DNA from 4 places in the Methylobacterium sp. Leaf93 genome. Region 2 is predicted to be linked to each of the others. Evidence: predicted binding sites of a transcription regulator. Region 2 holds the regulator's gene; each other region holds the start of a gene.

Region 1 (4,873 bases), on a different contig from region 2:
GCAGGCCGAGCTGGACGAACCGGTCCTCGATCTCGCGCATCTGAGCCGAGATGCGCACCAGCACGGCGATCTCGGAGAGCGGATGCTGCTTGGCCTGCAGGCTCTCGATGGATTCGCCGAGCTGGCGCGCCTCTTCCTCCGAATCCCATGCGCCGGACACCGTCACCTTCTCGCCGGCGACGTCCTCGGTACGAAGGGTCTTGCCGAGGCGGCCCTCGTTCCTGGCGATGAGCCCCGAGGCGGCGGCGAGGATGTGGCCGGTGGAGCGGTAATTGCGCTCCAGCCTCACCACGATCGCGCCGGGGAAATCGTGCTCGAAGCGTAGGATGTTGTCGACTTCCGCCCCGCGCCAGCCATAGATCGACTGGTCGTCGTCGCCGACGCAGGCCACGTTGCGGTGGCCCTGGGCCAGAAGGCGCAGCCAGAGATACTGGGCGACGTTGGTGTCCTGGTACTCGTCCACGAGGATGTAGCGGAAACGCTGCTGGTAATTGGCCAGCACGTCCGGGTTCTCGCGCCACAATTTGAGGCAGAGCAGCAGGAGATCACCGAAATCGGCGGCGTTCAGGGTCAGGAGCCGGGCCTGATAGGCGGTGTAGAGGGCGCCGCCCTTGCCGAAGGCGAAGGCCCCCGCCTCGCCGGGAGGCACCTGCTCGGGCAGGAGCCCGCGATTCTTCCACCCATCGATGGCCGAGGACAGGGCGCGGGCGGGCCAGCGCTTCTCGTCGATGTTCTGGTCGACGATGACCTGCTTCATCAGGCGAAGCTGGTCGTCCATCCCCAGGATCGTGAAATCGGATTTCAGGCCCACCATCTCGGCGTGCCGGCGCAGGATCTTGGTGCCGATGGAATGGAACGTGCCGAGCCAGGGCATCCCCTCCCCGGCCGGGCCGATGAGGGCACCGATACGGTGCTTCATCTCGCGGGCGGCCTTGTTGGTGAAGGTCACCGACAGGATGTCGAAAGGCCGCGCCTTACCGGTCGAGACCAGATGGGCGATTCGCGTGGTGAGCACCCGGGTCTTGCCGGTACCCGCGCCCGCGAGGACGAGGACCGGCCCTTCCGTCGTCTCGACGGCGCGGCGTTGCTCGGGGTTCAGCCCTTCGAGATAGGGCGAGCCCTGCGGCCTGAGGGAGGCCATGGCGCGGGCGGCGATGGAGCTCTGCGCGGCCTCGGCCGCCACGCCGGAGGCCGGCGCCGGCACGGACGCCGCCGCTGCGTCGGGATGCTGTTTCATGCTGCCTCCCTGGACCAAAACGCGAACGGCGTCGAGGGTCGGGACAAAGTGGCCGCCCCGCCCTCGGCCGGAATACGGAACTCCGGTTTCATCTCGGGCGTCGTCTCACCATATCCCGGCCATCATCACAGAAGGTCCGCCATGCACACGCGTTCTTTGTCCGTCCTCTCCCTCGCGGCCCTGGCGGGCGGCCTCGCTTTATCTCCGGCCATGGCCCAGTCCCCCGGCACGCGGTCGCTGAACGAGACCAATGACCGTCTCTCCAGACAGAGCGAGATTCGCGGCGTCCGGCACCAGCAGCAGTTCGAGAACAACCAGATCCGCATGCAGATGCAGCGCAACGAGATCACCCGTCCGGCGCCGATCGGCCCCGGCATCGCCCCGCGCCGCTGATCGGACCGGTCAAGGGTGAAGCCCGGCACCTGTTGACCGCGGGGTTCGACCCTGGCGCGCATCCGGGATCGGTGTGCTATGCCGCATGGGGTGGGGGCACGAACCGGGCATGACGTCCGGTTGAGACCGTGTGCCCGCCCCATGGCAGGCCCCGAGACCGGGCCGGAGCGAGGCGGAAACCAAGACGGTGCGAGACATCCTGACCGCGCTGGCGGGCGCCGTCATCCTGATCCTCGTCGCGGCCCTCGCGGTCCCGCCCCTCGTGGCCTGGGAAAGCTACCGCACGCTGGTGGACCGGGCGATCGGGCGATCCCTCGGCCTCGACGCACGGACCGAAGGGCGGATCGGCGTCAGGCTCCTGCCCTCGCCGCGATTGAGCGTCGATCGCCTCCGTATCGGCGGACAGGCCGACAAGCCGGCCCTCGACCTCCAGTCCGTTGGGGCCGAAATCGGCCTCACGCCGCTGCTGACGGGAGACATCCGCTTCACCGAGACGCGGATCGGCCGGGCCGAGATCAAGCTTCCGATCAGCGACGACGACGCGATCCGCCTGCCCGCCGACCTCTACCGGACCCTCGCCGACCAGGACCTCGCCATCGAGGACCTGACGATCGGACAGGTCGTGCTGACGACCCTCGTGCCGCAGAGCGGCCGCACCGATCAGGTCCGCGCCGAGACGGTGCACCTCTCGGCGCCCCGGCTGCTCGGCCCCTGGCGGATCGAGGGGGTGAGCGGCGCGGTCGCCTTCCGGGTCGCCACCGGCGAGCCCGCGGAGGACGGCAGCGTCGCGGTGAAGATCTCGGGCGGCGGCGACACCCATCCGCGTTTCGAGGCCGATGCCCGCATCCGCCTCGATGCGATGCCGGGCGAGCCTGAGGCGGCCGGGGACGCTCTGCGCGCGATGATCCCGAAGGCGGAAGGCACGGCGCGGGTCGTGGTCGGGCCGCCGGTCCAGGCGGCGGGCGCCTACCTGCCGTTCTCGCTGGGCGGAACGTTCAAGGCGCGTGGCCCCATCGTGCGCTTCTCCGACGTGAAGGCCGAGATCGATCCCGGCGGTCAGGCCATGCGCCTCGCCGGCACCGGGCGGATCGACCTGCGGGCCTGGCGGGCGGCACTGACCCTCGAGACGCGCCGCCTGGACCTCGATGCCTTCCTGATCTCGACGGGAGGACAGGCTCTCCTGGCGCGCGGGATGCCGCGGGCAAGTTCCGAGTTGCCGATGATGGTCGATCTCGATCTCGGCATCGAGAGCGTCGCCCTCGGTCTCGACGATTGGACGAAGCTTCAACTGTCCGGCACGTTCGACCGGACGGGGGGGCTCGCACTTCGGCGCTTCTCGGTGACAGCACCGGGCGAGGCTGCGCTCACCGCATCCGGTGAGTTCGATACGCAGCCTGCCCTCCGGTTCACGGGCAGCGTTTCCCTCGACGCCGCCGCCTCGGACGGGTTCGGACGCTACCTGCGCAAGTTCGGCCTCGGCGGCCCGGCCGTCGCGGTGATGGACGGGCGCCCGATCCAGGCATCCGCGGACCTCTCGACGGCGAGCCCGTCGCTGTCGCTGCGCAACCTGCGGCTCTCCCTCGGCGAGGCGCGGATCACCGGCAACGCCCGCTACACCCAGGCGGAGGCGGGCGGGCGCGGCCGCTTCGACGCGCAGCTCTCGGCGCAGGGCATCGACATCGCCGCCCTGCCCTCCTTCGGTAGTGCCCTGTCCGGCCTCCACGACCACGATATCGGCCTGACGATCCAGGCGCGGGACGTGCGCTACGGGCCGGCCGGGGCGCGTTCGGGCAATGGGACCATCGCCGCGAGCATCCAATCGGACGGGGCGAGCCTCAATGTCGGCAGCCTCGACGTCACGGATGTGGCCGGCGCCAACGCCAAGCTCTCCGGCCGCATCGCCCCTGATGGGTCCGGCCGCATCGCCGGCCGGATGTGGGCGCCGGTGGCCGCCCCCCTCATCGCCCTCCTCGACAGGACCTGGATCGCCGAGGCCCGGATGATCCCCGGCTTCCTCCGGGCCGGTGCCCTTGATCTCGCCGTGACCCTGGAGCGCGAGGCCGGGGACGCCGACACCCTGCGCACCAGCGCCGACGGGACCGCGGCGGGCGGCAGCCTCGACCTCGACCTGCTGTCACGAAGCGGCCGCATCGACAGCCTCTCCCTTGGATTGACGACCCCGCTCGCCGGGCGCTGGTTCGAACGCGAGGACATGGTGGCCCTGCGCAAGCCCGCCGCCCTGCGCATCACCGGGACACGCGGGCAGACCGGCGCCGACGGCGCGGTTCCGCCCCTCGGCCTCGACATCTCCGGCACCATCGCCGACCTCACGCTCTCGACGGTGAAGCCAGTCGTGCCTGGTCCGGGCCAGGCCCCGCCGGAGGCCGGCGAGATCCAGGTCAAGACCCCCGACATCGCGCCCTTCCTTCTCCTCGCCGGCAGCACCTCCGCCCTGCCCTCGCCGCTACCGGCGGAATTGCTGGTGGGGTTATCGCGGGCGGGGCGGGACGCCCATGCGGATGTGGCCGGGCGGATCGCCGGGGCCACGATCCTCGCCAACGTCAACCGGTCGCCAGCGGGCGATATCTTCGGCAGCGTGGCGCTGGGTCGGCTGTCGTTGCCCTGGCTCGCCGCGGCCCTGGTGATTCCCCCGGACGGGAAGAAGCAAGAGGCCGGGGACGGCGCCCGGTTCGGCGCCCCACCGGCGGACCGGCCGCCCATCGACCTCGACGTGCGGGTGGACGCGCTCGATCTCGGCCGTCGCTTCACCGCCGAGGGCGCCGCCTTCGGTGCCCGTCTCGACAACGGTGTCCTCTCGATCCGCGACCTCAGCGGCCGCCTCGCCGGGGGCCGTCTCATGGGGACCGTCACCCTGTCCCGGCAGGGCGGAGCGGCGGCGATCACCGGGGACGGGAGCCTGAACGACGCCTCCATCGCCGATCTCGTCGGTCTGGGACCGATCTCCGGCCGCGCCAGCGCGACTCTGCGGTTCGGTGCCTCGGGCCAGAGCGTATTGAACATGGCGAACAATCTCGGTGGCAGCGGCGATATCGCCCTGACCGATCTCGTGCTGCCCGGCGGCGATCCGGGTGGGATCGAGCGCGCCCTGGCCAGGGCGCTGGCAGAAGACGATCCGCTGCGGGACGGACGGCTCCAGGCCCTCGTCGCCGAGGAGCTCGCCGCCGCGCCGATGGCGGTTAAAGGGACCGTGAAGGCGCCCGCGACCCTCTCCGGCGGGTCGCT
Region 2 (4,873 bases):
CCCGTTTCCACGGCGGCGGCGATGGCGAAACCCATGCCGATGCCCATGATGCCCCAGGTGCCGACATCGAGTCGCTTGCGCGGCTGGTACATGTCGATGATGCCACGCGCCAGATCGAGGGTATTGGCGCCCTCGTTGACGAGGATCGCGTCCGGCCGCTCGGCGATGATGGTCTTCAGCGCACCGAGCGCGCCGTGGAAGTCCATCGGCGTGGAGTTCTTGCGCAGCTTCGACGCCATCTTGGCAAGATTCTCCTCCTTCTTGGCGGAGATGGCATCGGTCCAGGATGTCGGCGGCGCGTGCCAGTCGCCCTTCATGCCGTCGAGGAGCGCGGTCACGCAGGAGCCGATATCGCCGACGATGGGGGCAACGATCTCGACATTGGAGTCCATCTCTTTCGGCTCGATGTCGATCTGGATGAACTTCTTCGAGCCGGGGGCGCCCCAGGTCTTGCCCTTGCCGTGGGAGAGCAGCCAGTTGAGGCGCGCGCCCACCAGCAGCACGACATCGGCCTCCTTGAGGACGAGCGACCGGGCGGCACCGGCCGATTGCGGATGGGTGTCGGGCAGGAGGCCCTTGGCCATGCTCATCGGCACATAGGGGATGCCACTGGTCTCCACGAGAGCCCGGACCTCGTCGTCGGCCTGCGCATAGGCCGCGCCCTTTCCAAGAACGATGAGGGGGCGTTTGGCGCTCTTCAGGACATCGAGTGCGCGCTTGATCGCGGAGGGGGCCGGCAGCTGCGCCGGGGCCGCATCGATGACCTTGACCAGGGATTTGGCGCCGGCCTCTGCCTCCATCACCTGGCTGAATAGTTTGGCGGGAAGGTCGAGATAGACGCCGCCTGGGCGGCCGGACACGGCCGCGCGGATGGCACGGGCGACGGCGATGCCGATATCGGCGGCGTGAAGCACGCGGAAGGCCGCCTTGCACAGCGGCTTGGCGATGGCAAGCTGATCCATCTCCTCGTAATCGCCCTGCTGCAGGTCGACGATCTCGCGCTCGGACGAGCCGGAGATGAGGATCATCGGGAAGCAATTGGTGGTGGCGTTGGCGAGCGCCGTCAGACCGTTGAGGAAGCCGGGGGCGGAAACCGTGAGACAGATACCGGGCTTCTTCGTGAGGAAGCCCGCTATGGCGGCCGCATTGCCGGCATGCTGCTCATGGCGGAAGGAGATGACACGCATGCCCGCCGCCTGGGCGAGACGACCGAGATCGGTGATCGGAATGCCGGGCACACCGTAGATCGTATGAATATCGTTGAGCTTCAACGCATCGATGACGAGATGAAAGCCATCGGTGAGCTCAGGCTCTGCCGAAACGTCGACATCAATTCTCTGGGCCAAAGCGGACATCGTGTTCTCTCCCTGATTCTTCGCTCTTTTGTTATGATTTGCGACCCGCTGGGCAGGCGGGCCGACGAGGTGACGTCCCCATCGCGAGGCGAGGGCGTCCGCGACCACAGGTCTCGGCGAACCTGTATTTTTCTTAAGTCAGACCGAAAAAATTATGACCTCTTCAAGCAAACAGCTCATGCTGACCTTGTAGGCTCTACCGGCGCTTTTCGAACCAACCATCACGGCGCATCTCGATTTATAATGCATATTTCTCTGTCGACGATGTGCTGGGATACCACCGCCAACCCGCTGGAAGCATCGTCCGGACCTCGCTCTTACCGGTCTGCGAGCCGGTCATATCCCCCCGATCTGCTGATAGTTGGTGGCATACCAAATACCAACTGTCAAACAGTTTTGCAGGATCTTGCCGGTTTGGCCGCGCTTCAGCGAGCGTACGGCGCCGAAACGAACGGGAGGATGGCGAGCGCCGCATGACCGCGGCCTCAGCGACCGAATGCATGTCCTCCAGATTGCTTGGACAAGAGGTGTTCCTATTCTTGCGCTGAAGGATTTCTTTGACCCGAAGCGTTCCTTGTATTTCGAACGCGGGTTTGGCATGCTTCACACCAAGTGTGCTCGACCCTGTGTGCGAGTTGAAATCATTCTAGGTGTTAAAAATGGTTAAGACGGATACGTTTCAAGTAAAACCCATCGTGGCGACTTCGAGCTTGCGTGCATTGGCCTACGACGCGCTCAAGGAGGCAATTACGAATATGAACATCTATAATCAGCGCGAGGAGGTGAGGCTCGACGAGAGGAAGCTGTCTCTCAACCTGGGAGTGAGCCGCACCCCGGTGCGCGAAGCGCTGACGGTACTCGAGCAGGAAGGTTTCGTACGGTTCGAGGCCCGGCGCGGCGTCTTCGTGATAAAGAAGTCGAAGAAGGAGATCGTCAGCATGATCCAGGCTTGGTCGGCCCTGGAGAGCATGGCCGCTCGCCTCGCCTGCGAGCGAGCCACAGACGAGCAGTTGCACTGCCTGCGCGAGCATTTCCCGGAGTTTTACGAGGGTCGTCCGTCGGATCATCTCGACGAGTATTCGGAAGCCAATATCCGCTTCCATCAGAAGATCATTTCGCTGGGCCAGTGCGATGTGATCAAGGACATCACGAGCAATCTCCTCATGCATGTTCGCGGAATCCGCAACACGGCCATGCGCCAGGGCGACCGCGCCGCCAACTCGATCAAGGAACACGTGGCGATCATCAAGGCGCTCGAGGCGCGCGATGCGGAACTGGCCGAACGCCTCGTGCGCGAGCACGGCCTCGGGCTCGCTAGCCATGTGGAGAAGTACGGCGACTATCTCGACTGAACGGCATCGTCGCCGGTTTTTGGTCGCTGCGACCATCGAGGTCGGCGAATGAGCCAGGACATCCGGCTCCGGTCGGATTGAGGGTGCTGTATCGGCTCGCCGGTCCGTCGCTGCGGTCGAGCCGGATTCCCGATTCTCAGGCGAAGCCGGCAACCGGTGGCACCGTCTCTATTGAACGACCACGCCGGGGCGAACAGCCCTCGGGATCGGATGGTGTCGGGATCGAACGAACTTGCGAGGTGCGAACCGGCAGCCGAGTTCCGGTGCCGGGATGGCGGCGAATTTCAGCCGAGGAACAAACTCTACCATCGCGTTAACGGAACCCTTGCAGAACACTTCCAGAACGTCTACCGTGTTCGTGTTTTGTTTCGGCGGCGTTAGTCGCGGCCATTGGCTTCGGTGGAAGAGTGATCTGTATGTTGACGCGTAAGCAGCTGGATCTTCTCCAATTCATTCAGCAGAGAATGCAGGAGAGTGGCGTCCCGCCGTCGTTCGACGAGATGAAGGACGCACTCGATCTCAAGTCGAAATCGGGCATCCACCGGCTGATCACGGCCCTCGAAGAGCGTGGGTTCCTGCGGCGCCTGCCGAATAGGGCCAGGGCGATCGAGGTGATCCGGATGCCCGAAAGCCTGACCGGCGCCCCCGCGCCGAAGCCGGCTCCCGCTGGCGAAGTCCGCCGTTTTACGCCCAGCGTCGTCGAAGGCGGACGGTCCAAAGCGACGCCATCCATGCGCCAGCCCACGACCCAGGCTCAGGACGAGACCGGCCGGGCCATCACCATCCCAGTCATGGGCCGGATCGCGGCCGGTACGCCGATCTCGGCGATCCAGAATCAAAGTCACTCGGTCACGCTGTCTCCCGACTTCCTGTCGGGGGGCGAGCATTATGCTCTTGAGGTGCGCGGCGATTCGATGATCGAAGCGGGTATTCTCGACGGCGATCTGGTGGTGATCAAGAAGCAGGACACCGCGAATACGGGGGACATCATCGTGGCCCTCATCGACGATGAGGAAGCCACTCTGAAACGCCTGCGTCGTCGCGGTTCCTCCATCGCCCTGGAGGCCGCCAACCCCGCCTATGAGACGAGGGTGCTGGGTCCCGACCGCGTACAGATCCAGGGTCGCCTGGTCAGCCTCGTCCGCCGCTACTGAGGCCGATCCGAGGGCGTGTCCGGCAATAGGTCGCCTTCGTCTATCTCGGGATCCGATGGTTTCGCGATCTCGGCCGGTGTAGAGGGCACAGGCGAGGCATCACCCATGGCCCGTCGCCATGGAGCCCCGACGTTCGGTACGCGTGCCGATGTCGCGACAGGACCGTCCGGCCCGAAGCGAACGGCAGTCGCCCCCCGCTCCGCCAGGAACGCCCGATCGACGATGAGGCCGGCGCGGCATCCTTTGGGAGCGTCGCGGCGGGCTATGATGATGTTTGCCCTCTCACAATCCTCTGCAAAGGCCCGCTTGTCCTTGACGAGCGCCACGATGCGCCGCGTCTCCGTCCCTGCGGTGCAGCCGACCGTATCGCAACGGCTTTTCGTGGAGGCAGATATGGCACCGGCCTTCCGAGAATCGCCGTCCGCCTTGAGCCATTGTTCGAGGACGAACGCGGGCGGGTTTCCGAGGATGGCCAGTCGGCCGTCAAGGTCGCGCAGGGCCGCGCCCCCACCCTCCCGATCGATGTAGAGGTCGTAGCGCGGTGGTGTGGCGGCGAGGGCGACGCCGAGAGCGGCCGGAGCGAGTCCGATCCAGCGCAGCCCCGACACGGGGAGCGTCAGCAGGAGCAGGGCGAGGGCCAGCAGGCAGAGGGCCGTGCTGCCATAGGCCGGAACGACGAGGGTGGCGTGGCCAAACCCGCTGATCCACCCGGAGATCGTGAGCATCCCCCGTACCGCGAACCCCATGGCCCACCAGACCGGCTGATCGAGGGCAAAGGGATAGACGAGGATTCCGAGCACCGCCGCCGGCATCACCGCCAGAGATACGAGGGGCAAGGTCAGGGCGTTGCCGACGATGCCGAACGGCTGGACAGTCTGGAAATGATAGGTCGCGAACGGCGCCGTCGCGATCTGGGCCACCATGGTCGTCGCCAAGGTGCCAAGGACCGCGACGGCGAGGAACCGCCATGCGCGCCCCACTAGGCTATCGCCTTCGCGTGGCGGCATCCAAC
Region 3 (4,873 bases), on a different contig from region 2:
CGCCAGCGATACGGCAGAAAGGGCCAGGAACCGGGACGATGCGACTGCGCCGACATCCTGCCCATCCTCGATGTGCGAGAAGGCGTGGCCTGCCGCCTGCGACGCGCGAATGAGATCGTCGTGGCGCACCATGCTCAAAGCTGCGGACGGTGCCATGTCGCTCTCCCATCGATCGGTTCTATGTGCGCTAACACACCAACTCAGGGTTGGTTCCGGAACGCCGGCGTCATCCGCCCGCCATGTGGCGCGCCTAACTCGAACTCGATCCATTCCAAGGAACGAGTTCGCCATGACAGAGCCGCTGCGTACCCGCTCGCAGGCCGCCGAAGACGGCGAGGATGCCGGCTCGAACCCGAGCCGGAACGCCACCTTCGGCGACGTGGTCGCCACCCGGTTCGATCGGCGCGACCTGCTGCGCGGCCTTCTCGGGGTCGGCGCCATCGCGGCGGTGGTGACGCCCCGCGCGCTCGCCGCCGGCCCGGCCGCGGCGGCGCAGGGAGAGGCGACGCCGTTCCCGTTCAGGGAGATCGAAGCGGGATCGGACGCGCACCATCACGTGGCCGAGGGGCACGATGCCGACATCCTTATCCGCTGGGGCGATCCGGTCCTGCCCGGGGCGCCCGCCTTCGACCCGCTGAACCAGAACGCTGCGGCGCAGGCCCGGCAATTCGGCTACAACAACGACTTCGTCGGCTATTTCCCGATGCCCGGCGCCGCCGATCCGGCCGCGCATGGCCTTCTCGTCATCAACCACGAATACACCAACGAGGAGTTGATGTTCCCCGGCCTCGGCCGCCAGGACATCAAGACCGTGGCCTTCAAGGGCATGACCCGCGACCTCGTCGACATCGAGATGGCCGCCCATGGCGGCTCGGTGATCGAGGTAAAGCGTAACGACGGCAAATGGGCCGTGGTGCCGGGGTCGCGATACGCCCGCCGCATCACCGTCGAGACGCCGATGGCCCTCTCCGGCCCGGCGGCCGGCTCCGATCGGCTGAAGACCACCGACGACCCGTCCGGCCGCGCGGTGAAGGGCATGGTCAACAATTGCGCCGGCGGCACCACACCCTGGGGGACGTGGCTCACCTGCGAGGAGAACATCAACTACTACTTCTCCGGCGCCCTGGCCGAGGGGAGCGCCGAGGCGACCAACCACAAGCGTCTCGGCCTGCCCGGCAACGCCTATGCCTGGGGCCGCTTCCACGAGCGCTTCGACCTGTCCAAGGAACCGAACGAGCCCAACCGCTTCGGCTGGGTGGTGGAGATCGACCCGTTCGATCCCGCCTCCGTCCCGACGAAGCGCACCGCCATGGGCCGGTTCAAGCACGAGGGCGCCGCCGGCATCGTCTCGAAGAGTGGTCGGTACGTCGTCTACCAGGGCGACGACGAGCGTTTCGACTACGTCTACAAGTTCGTGACGGATGCGGCCGTGAACCTCTCCGACCGGGCGGCCAACCGCGACATCCTCGATTCCGGCACGCTGCACGTCGCCCGGTTCGATGCCGACGGGCGCGGGGCCTGGATGCCCCTGGTGTTCGGACAGGGTCCGCTCACACCCGAAAACGGGTTCACCGCCCAGGCCGACGTGCTCATCGAGGCCCGGCGCGCCAGCGACCTCCTCGGAGCCACCAAGATGGACCGTCCGGAGGATGTCGAGGCCAACCCGAAGACCGGCAAGGTCTACGTGATGCTGACCAACAACGGGAAGCGCAAGGCGGGCGACGTGAACGCCGCCAACCCGCGGCCCGACAACCGCTTCGGCCACATCGTCGAACTGACCCCGGACGACGGCGACCACGCGGCCTCGGGCTTCGCCTGGGAAATCCTCGTCAAATGCGGCGATCCCTCCATCGCGGCGGTCGGCGCCACCTTCTCCTCGGCGACGACGAAGGACGGCTGGTTCGGCATGCCGGACAATTGCTCGGTGGACGGGCAGGGACGGCTTTGGGTCGCCACCGACGGGAACTCGCCGTCGAAGACGGGGCGCAACGACGGCATCTGGGCGATGGAGACGGAAGGGCAGGGACGGGGCACGGGCAAGCATTTCTTCAGGGTTCCGAACGGCGCCGAAATGTGCGGCCCCTACTTCACCCCCGACGACACCACGTTCTTCGTCGCCGTGCAGCATCCCGGCGAGGCCGACGAGGAGGATCCAAAGGCCATGCCCGCCACCTTCGAGGCGCCCTCCACCCGCTGGCCGGATTTCATCGACGGGATGCCGCCCCGCCCCGCCATCGTCGCGATCACCAGGCGTGGAGGTGGCCGGGTCGGAAGCTGACGGGGCGACGCGATCGCCCCCTGCGGCCAAGGGGGGGGCAGGCGTGGCCGAGCCCGCCGCTTCCGGTACCCCGGCGACACAGCATTAACGGAATTGGCGCAAGCTGCGCAGGAACACCGGGAGAGCGACCGCCGACGAGGGCGGCATCGCTTCACGTTTCCGTTTCGTTCCTGTATGGTTGGCCCATGACTCAGCGCGAGACCTCACGTCAGGCCGTTCCGGCCCCCGCCGGCGGCCGGCCGAGCGACCTGTTCGCGGGTGGTCAAGCGCCCGTGCGCGGCGCGAAGGCCGCTTCGGCGGCGCGCGCTCCCCTCGACAGAGCACCGGTCGATGCGGCGGAAGCCGGCTACGACGCCTCATCGATCGAGGTGTTGGAAGGCCTGGAGCCGGTCCGGCGCCGGCCGGGCATGTATATCGGCGGTACCGACGAGCGCGCCCTGCATCACCTCTTCGCCGAGGTGATCGACAATTCCATGGACGAGGCGGTGGCGGGCCATGCCAGCTACATCGAGGTGGAGTTGGAGGAGACCGGCCACCTCGTCATCACCGACAATGGCCGCGGCATTCCGGTGGACCCGCACCCGAAATTTCCGGGCAAATCCGCCCTCGAAGTGATCATGACCACGCTGCATGCGGGCGGCAAGTTCGACTCGAAGGTCTATGAGACCTCCGGCGGCCTGCACGGTGTCGGCATCTCCGTGGTCAACGCCCTCTCCGACATCCTCGAAGTCGAGGTGGCCCGAAGCCAGGTTCTCTATCGCCAGACCTTTTCGCGGGGCCATGTCCAGGGTCCGCTGGAAACCGTCGGCCGGGTGCAGAACCGGCGCGGCACGCGGGTGCGCTTCCACCCCGATGCGCAGATCTTCGGGGCGCTGAAGTTCGATCCGCGCCGGCTGTTCAAGATGGCGCGCTCCAAGGCCTACCTGTTCGGCGGCGTCGAGATCCGCTGGCGCTGTGCCCCCGCCCTGCTGGAGGGCATCGCCGACGTGCCGGCCGAGACGGTGCACCGCTTCCCCGGCGGCCTGCGCGACTATCTCGCCCGCGACCTCGACGGCAAGGAGCTCGTCACCGACGCGGTCTTCGCCGGCAAGGTGACGAAGCCCGGCGGCCACGGCTCCCTCGAATGGGCCGTCGCCTGGATGGTGGTGGAAGACGGGGTCTCGCACTCCTACTGCAACACGATTCCCACCGCCGAGGGCGGCACCCACGAGAGCGGCCTGCGCGTGGCCCTGCTGCGCGCCCTGCGCGAGCATGCCGAGCGCGTCGGCCAAGCCAAGCGGATGACCTCGGTCACCACCGACGACGTGATGGCGACCTGCGCCTCGATGCTCTCGGTCTTCATCCGCGAGCCAGAATTCCAAGGCCAGACCAAAGACAAGCTCGCCACGGTGGAAGCCTCGCGCATCGTCGAGACGGCGATCCGTGACGCGTTCGACCACTGGCTCGCCGCCTCCCCGGCCCAGGCCAACAAGCTCCTCGACTGGGTGATCGACCGGGCCGAGGAGCGCCTGCGCCGACGCCAGGAGAAGGAGGTCGCGCGCAAATCCGCGACCCGCAAGCTGCGCCTGCCGGGCAAGCTCGCCGACTGCTCGAAGGCGGGTACGGCCGGCTCGGAAATCTTCATCGTCGAGGGCGATTCCGCCGGCGGCTCGGCCAAGCAAGCGCGCGACCGCGCCAGCCAGGCCATCCTGCCCCTGCGCGGCAAGATCCTCAACGTGGCCTCGGCCAGTCGGGACAAGATGGGCGCCAACCAGCTCATCTCCGACCTGACCCAGGCGCTCGGTTGCGGCACGGGCAACGGCTACAAGGGCGAGGACCTTCGTTACGAGAAGGTCATCATCATGACCGACGCGGATGTCGACGGCGCCCACATCGCCTCGCTGCTGATCACCTTCTTCTACCGGCAGATGCCCAAGCTCATCGACAAGGGCCATCTCTATCTCGCGATCCCGCCGCTCTACCGGCTCACCCACGGCGCCAAGACGGTCTATGCCCGTGACGACGCCGACAAGGAGCGCGTGATCAAGACCGTCTTCAAGGGCGGTAAAGTGGAGATCAGCCGCTTCAAGGGCCTAGGCGAGATGATGCCGGCGCAGTTGAAGGAGACCACGATGGACCCCAAGAAGCGCACGCTCCTGCGCGTGGCTGTCCTCGACGAGGCGCGGGATTCCACCGGCGATGCCGTGGAGCGGCTGATGGGCAACAAGCCGGAAGCCCGCTTTGCCTTCATCTCCGAGCGTGCCGCCTTCGCCGACGAGGCGACACTCGACATCTGAGGACAGGCGGGGCGCGAGTTCGGCCTATCCGAGCCGCCTCTCTTCCCGGGAGTGGAGCGCCAACGGAGTCGGAGGCGAAGAGCCGCGCGGCGCCCCCCCAGCCGCAGACGCGGCACATCCCGCGATGAACTCCAAATCACCCTTCGCTTGCGCTCCGGACGTCCGGACCAGGGTGAATTGCGAGAGAGGTCCGTCAACGCAAAAAACCCGGCCGCGAGGCCGGGTTTTTCACGTGGACGATCCCGATGCCGCGCGATCCTCAATGAGGACCGCGCGACGATCATGGACGATCCTAGTAGGTGCCGAACTTGTAGTTCAG
Region 4 (4,873 bases), on a different contig from region 2:
CGGCGGATCCGTGCGCAGACAAGCCAGATAGGGCCGCCGGGGTTGCGCGGCAATCGCCGCACATTCCTGCCCGGTACCTGCCTGCCCGGTACCTGCATCAGATCGCGAGCCCGAGCTGGCGCGGTCCCTCCGTCTCGCTCTGCTGAAGGCCCGACAGGGAGACGCCGAGCAGGCGAACGCTGCGGCGGAGCGGGAACACCATGCGGAGCAATCCCAGCGCCGTGTGCATCATCGCATCGCGGCCGGCGACCGGGGCCTCGAAGGACTGCGCCCGGGTGATCTGGACGAAATCAGAGAACTTCACCTTCAGCGTGACCGTGCGCCCCGAGACGCCCTTGGCGATGCAGGAGGTCCAGACCTTGTCGATCAGCGGCGCCAGTCGCTCCGCCATGGCGTCGAACTCGGTGAGGTCCTCCGAGAAGGTGGTCTCCGCCCCCACCGATTTGCGGATGCGGTGGGCGCGCACCTGCCGCCCGTCGATGCCGCGCGCCACCGAATGATAATAGGCCGCCGAACTGCCGAAGGCCGCCTGAAGCTCTTCCAGGGAGCGGGCCTTCAGGTCGCGGCCGGTGAGGATGCCGAGGCGCTTCATCTTCGCCTCCGTGACGGGGCCGACGCCGTGGAACCGGCCGATGGCCAGATCCTCGACGAAGCCCGGCCCCATCGCGGGCGTGATCACGAACAGCGCGTCGGGCTTGCGGAAGTCCGAGGCGACCTTGGCGAGGAACTTGTTGTAGGAGACGCCGGCCGAGGCGACGAGGCCGGTCCGCGCGAGGATCTCGGCCCGGATCACCCGCGCCACCTCGGTGGCGGTGGCCAGCCCCTGCAGGTTCTCGGTGACGTCGAGATAGGCTTCGTCGAGGGCCACCGGCTCGATGATCGCGGTATGCTCGGCGAACACCGCACGGATCTCCTCCGAGATCGCCCGGTAGACCTCGAAGCGCGGCTTGACGAAGAGGAGATCGGGGCACAGGCGCCGGGCGGTGACCGAGGGCATGGCCGAGCGGACCCCGAAGACCCGCGCCTCGTAGCTGGCGGCGGCCACCACGCCCCGCTCGCGCGACCCGCCGACCGCGAGGGGCCGGCCTCGCAGGGCCGGATCGTCCCGCTGCTCCACGGACGCGTAGAACGCGTCCATGTCGATATGGATGATCTTGCGGACGGGGGTATCGTCGCCGGGGCTCGACATCGGATCGGGCTGTCACATCGGTGCGCGGGCAATGAGCGGGCGTCGTTGAGCAGACATCGTGGGGAAGGCGCTGTGTTCGTTTTTTGTTCCTCGCGGTTTCAGGGGTCCGGGTCAACCCGGCCGGGGCTGGTGCCGCGGTCTGGACTTTCCCGTGATGGCGCGCATGATGCCCCCCGGTTGTACCGTGCCTCGCGGGGAACGGCCGGAGCCGGGCCGTCGTCCCCGGCTGCATGTAGAGCACGCTCCGACCGGCTCGGCGCCGGAACGACCACCATGATGGAGAAGGACGGCATTCCCCTGCACCCTGGCGCTGCCCCTCTCGGACCGGATACGGGAGAACGAGGATGCCGAGTATCTCACGAAGCGTCTCTCCCGGAACTCCCGCTGCGCCGTCGTCCTTCGAGCGGGGACCGATCGTGATGGGGAGCTTCGTGAGGCACTCCAGGCGGGCTCTCCGGGGACGGCGCATCCTGGTTGTGGAAGACGAGTACTTCCTGGCCGATGAACTGGCGCGGGGCTTGGCCGAGGCCGAAGCGGAAGTGCTCGGTCCCATCGCCACCGTGGACGGCGCCCTCGGCCTCCTCAAGGGGCCGTCCCCGCCCAACGCGGCCATCCTGGATGTGAACCTCGGAGGCGAGGACGTGTATCCGGTGGCCGATGCGCTCCTCGCCCTCGGCGTCCCGTTCCTGTTCACCACCGGCTACGACCAGGCGACGATCCTCGGCCGCTACGCGTCGGCCCGGCTGCTGGAAAAGCCGTTGGATACCGCGGCGGTGTTGCGCGCGCTCGACCTCATCCTCGACGACCGGGCCTCACGGACGGACGCGGCCGGATAGAGTTCGCTCGGCTCCGGAAAAGACATCGGCGGTCATCCGCGCGGGAATTTGATCGAATCCTTGCGCGAGAGTAGAACTCACCATGTGTTCGGCACGCTCGACCGGTGCGACGGCGAGAGAACGGCGAGCGTCGAAAGACATGACACCGACGGTGGTGCCGGTTGGGTTCGCGGGCCTGGATGAGGTCTCGATCACCGATGCGTTGGTGACGCGTCCCGTACGCCCTCCCGACTACGAGGCGGAAGCCCATGCGCTGACCGAACTGGCCCGGGAGTTGGCCGTCAGCCCGGGCACGGTCCTGCAGCGCATCGCGGACCTCCTCGTCGAGATGGGCATGGCCGGGTCGGCCGGGATCAGCGTCCTCGAACCGGGAGAGAGCCCGAAACGCTTCCGCCGGGCCGCGATCGCTGGATCATGGGCCGCGCATCGCGGCGGCACGATCCCCTTCGCCGAAAGCCCCTGCGGCATGGCGGTGACCCGCAACACCCCGCTGCTGTTCTCGCGCCCACATGCCCGCCTCCCGGCCGCCTATGTCGAGCCGCCCATCCAGGAACTCCTGCTGGTGCCGTTCCATGCCGGCGACGAGCCAGTCGGGACGCTCTGGGTCGCCACGCATGACCTCGATCGCACCTTCGACGGCGAGGATCTCAGGCTGCTCACGCGGCTGACGCACTTTGCCTCCGCCGCCTGCGTCATGACCCACGCCCTCGATGAGGCGCGCCCCCAGGGGCTGCGCGGAACGGAAGCGTGGCATCGTGCCGAACTGGAGCGGGAGGTGAGGGAGCGCACGGCCGAGCTGCAGCGGAGCCGTGACCTGCTGCAGGCCACGCTGGACAGCTCCATGGATATGATCCAGGTCTTCGAGGCCGTCCGGGACGCCTCGGGCGAGATCGTCGATTTCCACTGGCGGCTGAACAACCACACCGCGGAACGGACGCTTGGCGAGGTGAGGGGACAAAGCCTGGTCGAACGCAGTCCAGGCGTGGTCCGGGACGGCATCTTCGATGCCTTCCGGCAGGTCGTGGAGACGGGCCGGCCCTCGGTCGCCGAGCGTCGCCATGCGCACGGGCAATGCGACGGCTGGTTCCATCAATCGGTGGTGAAGCTCGGCGACGGCGTGGCGACCACCACCAGGGAGATGACCGCCTGGAAGGAGGCGCAGGAGGAGATCCTGCGTTTGCGCGACGAAGTCGCTCGAACGCAACTGGAGGAGAGCGAGGCGAAGTACCGCCACCTGTTCAACTCCATCGACGAGGGCTTCTGCATCGTCGAAATGATCTTCGACGACCGGCAGCGACCGGTCGACTATCGGTTCCGTTCCGTCAACCCTGCCTTCGATCAGCAGACCGGACTCAGCGACGCCACCGGGCGGACGATGCGAGAACTGCTCCCCGGGCTGGAGGCGAGCTGGTTCGAGACGTTCGGCCGGATCGCGCTCGACGGCGTGGCGGAACGGTTCGAACGCCAGTCCCTCGCTCTCGGGTGCTGGTACGAAGTCTATGCCTTCCGCGTCGGCACCCCCGAACAGCGGCAGGTTGCCCTCCTGTTCAAGGACATCCAGCCTCGCAAGCGCGCCGAGGCGGCGCTGCGCGAGAGCGAGGAGCGGTTCCGTGCCTTCGTCACGGCCAGCTCGGACGTGGTCTACCGGATGACCCCGGACTGGTCCGAGTTGCAGCGGCTGGAGGGGCGCGCCTTCCGGAACGTCCCCGACCAGCCGAACAGGACCTGGCTCGACCGCTACATCCGTCCCGACGATCAAGCGGAGGTCCGTGCCGCCATCGACCGGGCGATGGCGACGAGGTCGATCTTCGAGCTGGAACATGCAGTGATCCGCAGCGACGGTTCGCTCGGCTGGTGCGTGTCACGGGCGGTCCCGACCCTCACCGACACCGGCGAGGTCAAGGAATGGCTGGGGGCGGCCAGCGACGTGACGGCGCGCAGGAACGCCGAGACGGCGTTGCGCGAGAGCGAGGAGCGCCTCAGCCAGTTCGGCGAGGCCTCGTCCGACGTCCTCTGGATGCGCGATGCCGCGACCTTCCAATGGATCTATATCACCCCGGCCTTCGAGACGATCTACGGCCTCGATCGCGTGACGGCCCTCTCCGGCAACCACTTGGTGAGCTGGGCCGAGCTGATCGTGCCGGACGATCGCGAACGGGCGGTGGGGAGCCTGCATTGCGTCCGGGCGGGCGAGCGTGTCACCTTCGAATATCGCGTCAGGCGGCCCAGCGACGGCGGCATCCGCTGGATACGGGACACCGGCTTCCCCATGCGCGACGCCGCCGGCGCGGTGTGCTGAATCGGCGGCGTCGGCCGGGACATCACCGAGGAAAAGGAGACCGCCGAGCATATGAGCGTGCTCGTGGCGGAGTTGCAGCACCGCACCCGCAACCTCATGGGCGTGGTGCGCGCCACCGCGGACAAGACCCTGCGCAACAGCAGCGGCCTCGACGACTTCCGGGAGCGCTACGGCACGCGTCTGGCGGCCCTCGCCCGCGTGCAGGGATTGCTGTCCCGCCTCGCGGAGGGCGAGCGGGTCAGCTTCGACGAGCTGATCCGAAGCGAAGTGGCGGCGCTCGACGGCGAGGCGTCGCGGGTCAGCCTGAGCGGACCGAAGGCGGTGGCGCTGCGCTCGTCGACGGTGCAGATCTTCGCGCTGGCCCTGCATGAACTGGCGACGAACGCGCTGAAATACGGCGCCCTCGCACAACCGCGGGCGCATCTCGATATCCGCTGGCACGTGGAGATTGCTGAACCGGAGCGGGCTCCCTGGCTGCATGTGGATTGGCGTGAGCGCGGCGTGCGGATGCCGGCGCGGGATGGCCTGCCGCAGGGGAGCGGCTCGGGA

What was found. Region 2 encodes LexA, which represses DNA repair genes until DNA is damaged. Its sites were predicted from a motif close to TGTTCNNNNTGTGTTCNG; they were not measured.
Region 1: a site for LexA is predicted at 1,248-1,265, ahead of ASF26_RS13350 (UvrD-helicase domain-containing protein). Genes of this name have one in related genera too.
Region 3: a site for LexA is predicted at 2,433-2,450, ahead of parE (DNA topoisomerase IV subunit B). Genes of this name have one in related genera too.
Region 4: a site for LexA is predicted at 1,263-1,280, ahead of dinB (DNA polymerase IV). Genes of this name have one in related genera too.

The regions. Positions count from the first base shown of each region.
Region 1 is NZ_LMMS01000023.1:345,314-350,186, forward strand. Features, by position in the region: gene ASF26_RS13350 (UvrD-helicase domain-containing protein) at 1-1,237, opposite strand, end outside; gene ASF26_RS13355 (hypothetical protein) at 1,379-1,630, shown strand; gene ASF26_RS13360 (AsmA family protein) at 1,818-4,873, shown strand, end outside.
Region 2 is NZ_LMMS01000009.1:5,953-10,825, forward strand. Features, by position in the region: gene oxc (oxalyl-CoA decarboxylase) at 1-1,355, opposite strand, end outside; gene ASF26_RS07895 (GntR family transcriptional regulator) at 2,015-2,707, shown strand; gene lexA (transcriptional repressor LexA) at 3,124-3,861, shown strand; gene ASF26_RS07905 (ComEC/Rec2 family competence protein) at 3,855-4,873, opposite strand, start outside.
Region 3 is NZ_LMMS01000027.1:326,980-331,852, reverse strand. Features, by position in the region: gene ASF26_RS22825 (hypothetical protein) at 1-156, opposite strand, end outside; gene ASF26_RS17525 (PhoX family phosphatase) at 290-2,278, shown strand; gene parE (DNA topoisomerase IV subunit B) at 2,464-4,554, shown strand; gene ASF26_RS17515 (porin family protein) at 4,847-4,873, opposite strand, start outside.
Region 4 is NZ_LMMS01000004.1:56,563-61,435, reverse strand. Features, by position in the region: gene dinB (DNA polymerase IV) at 98-1,189, opposite strand; gene ASF26_RS05610 (response regulator) at 1,621-2,025, shown strand; gene ASF26_RS23045 (PAS domain-containing protein) at 2,165-4,324, shown strand; gene ASF26_RS23040 (sensor histidine kinase) at 4,376-4,873, shown strand, end outside.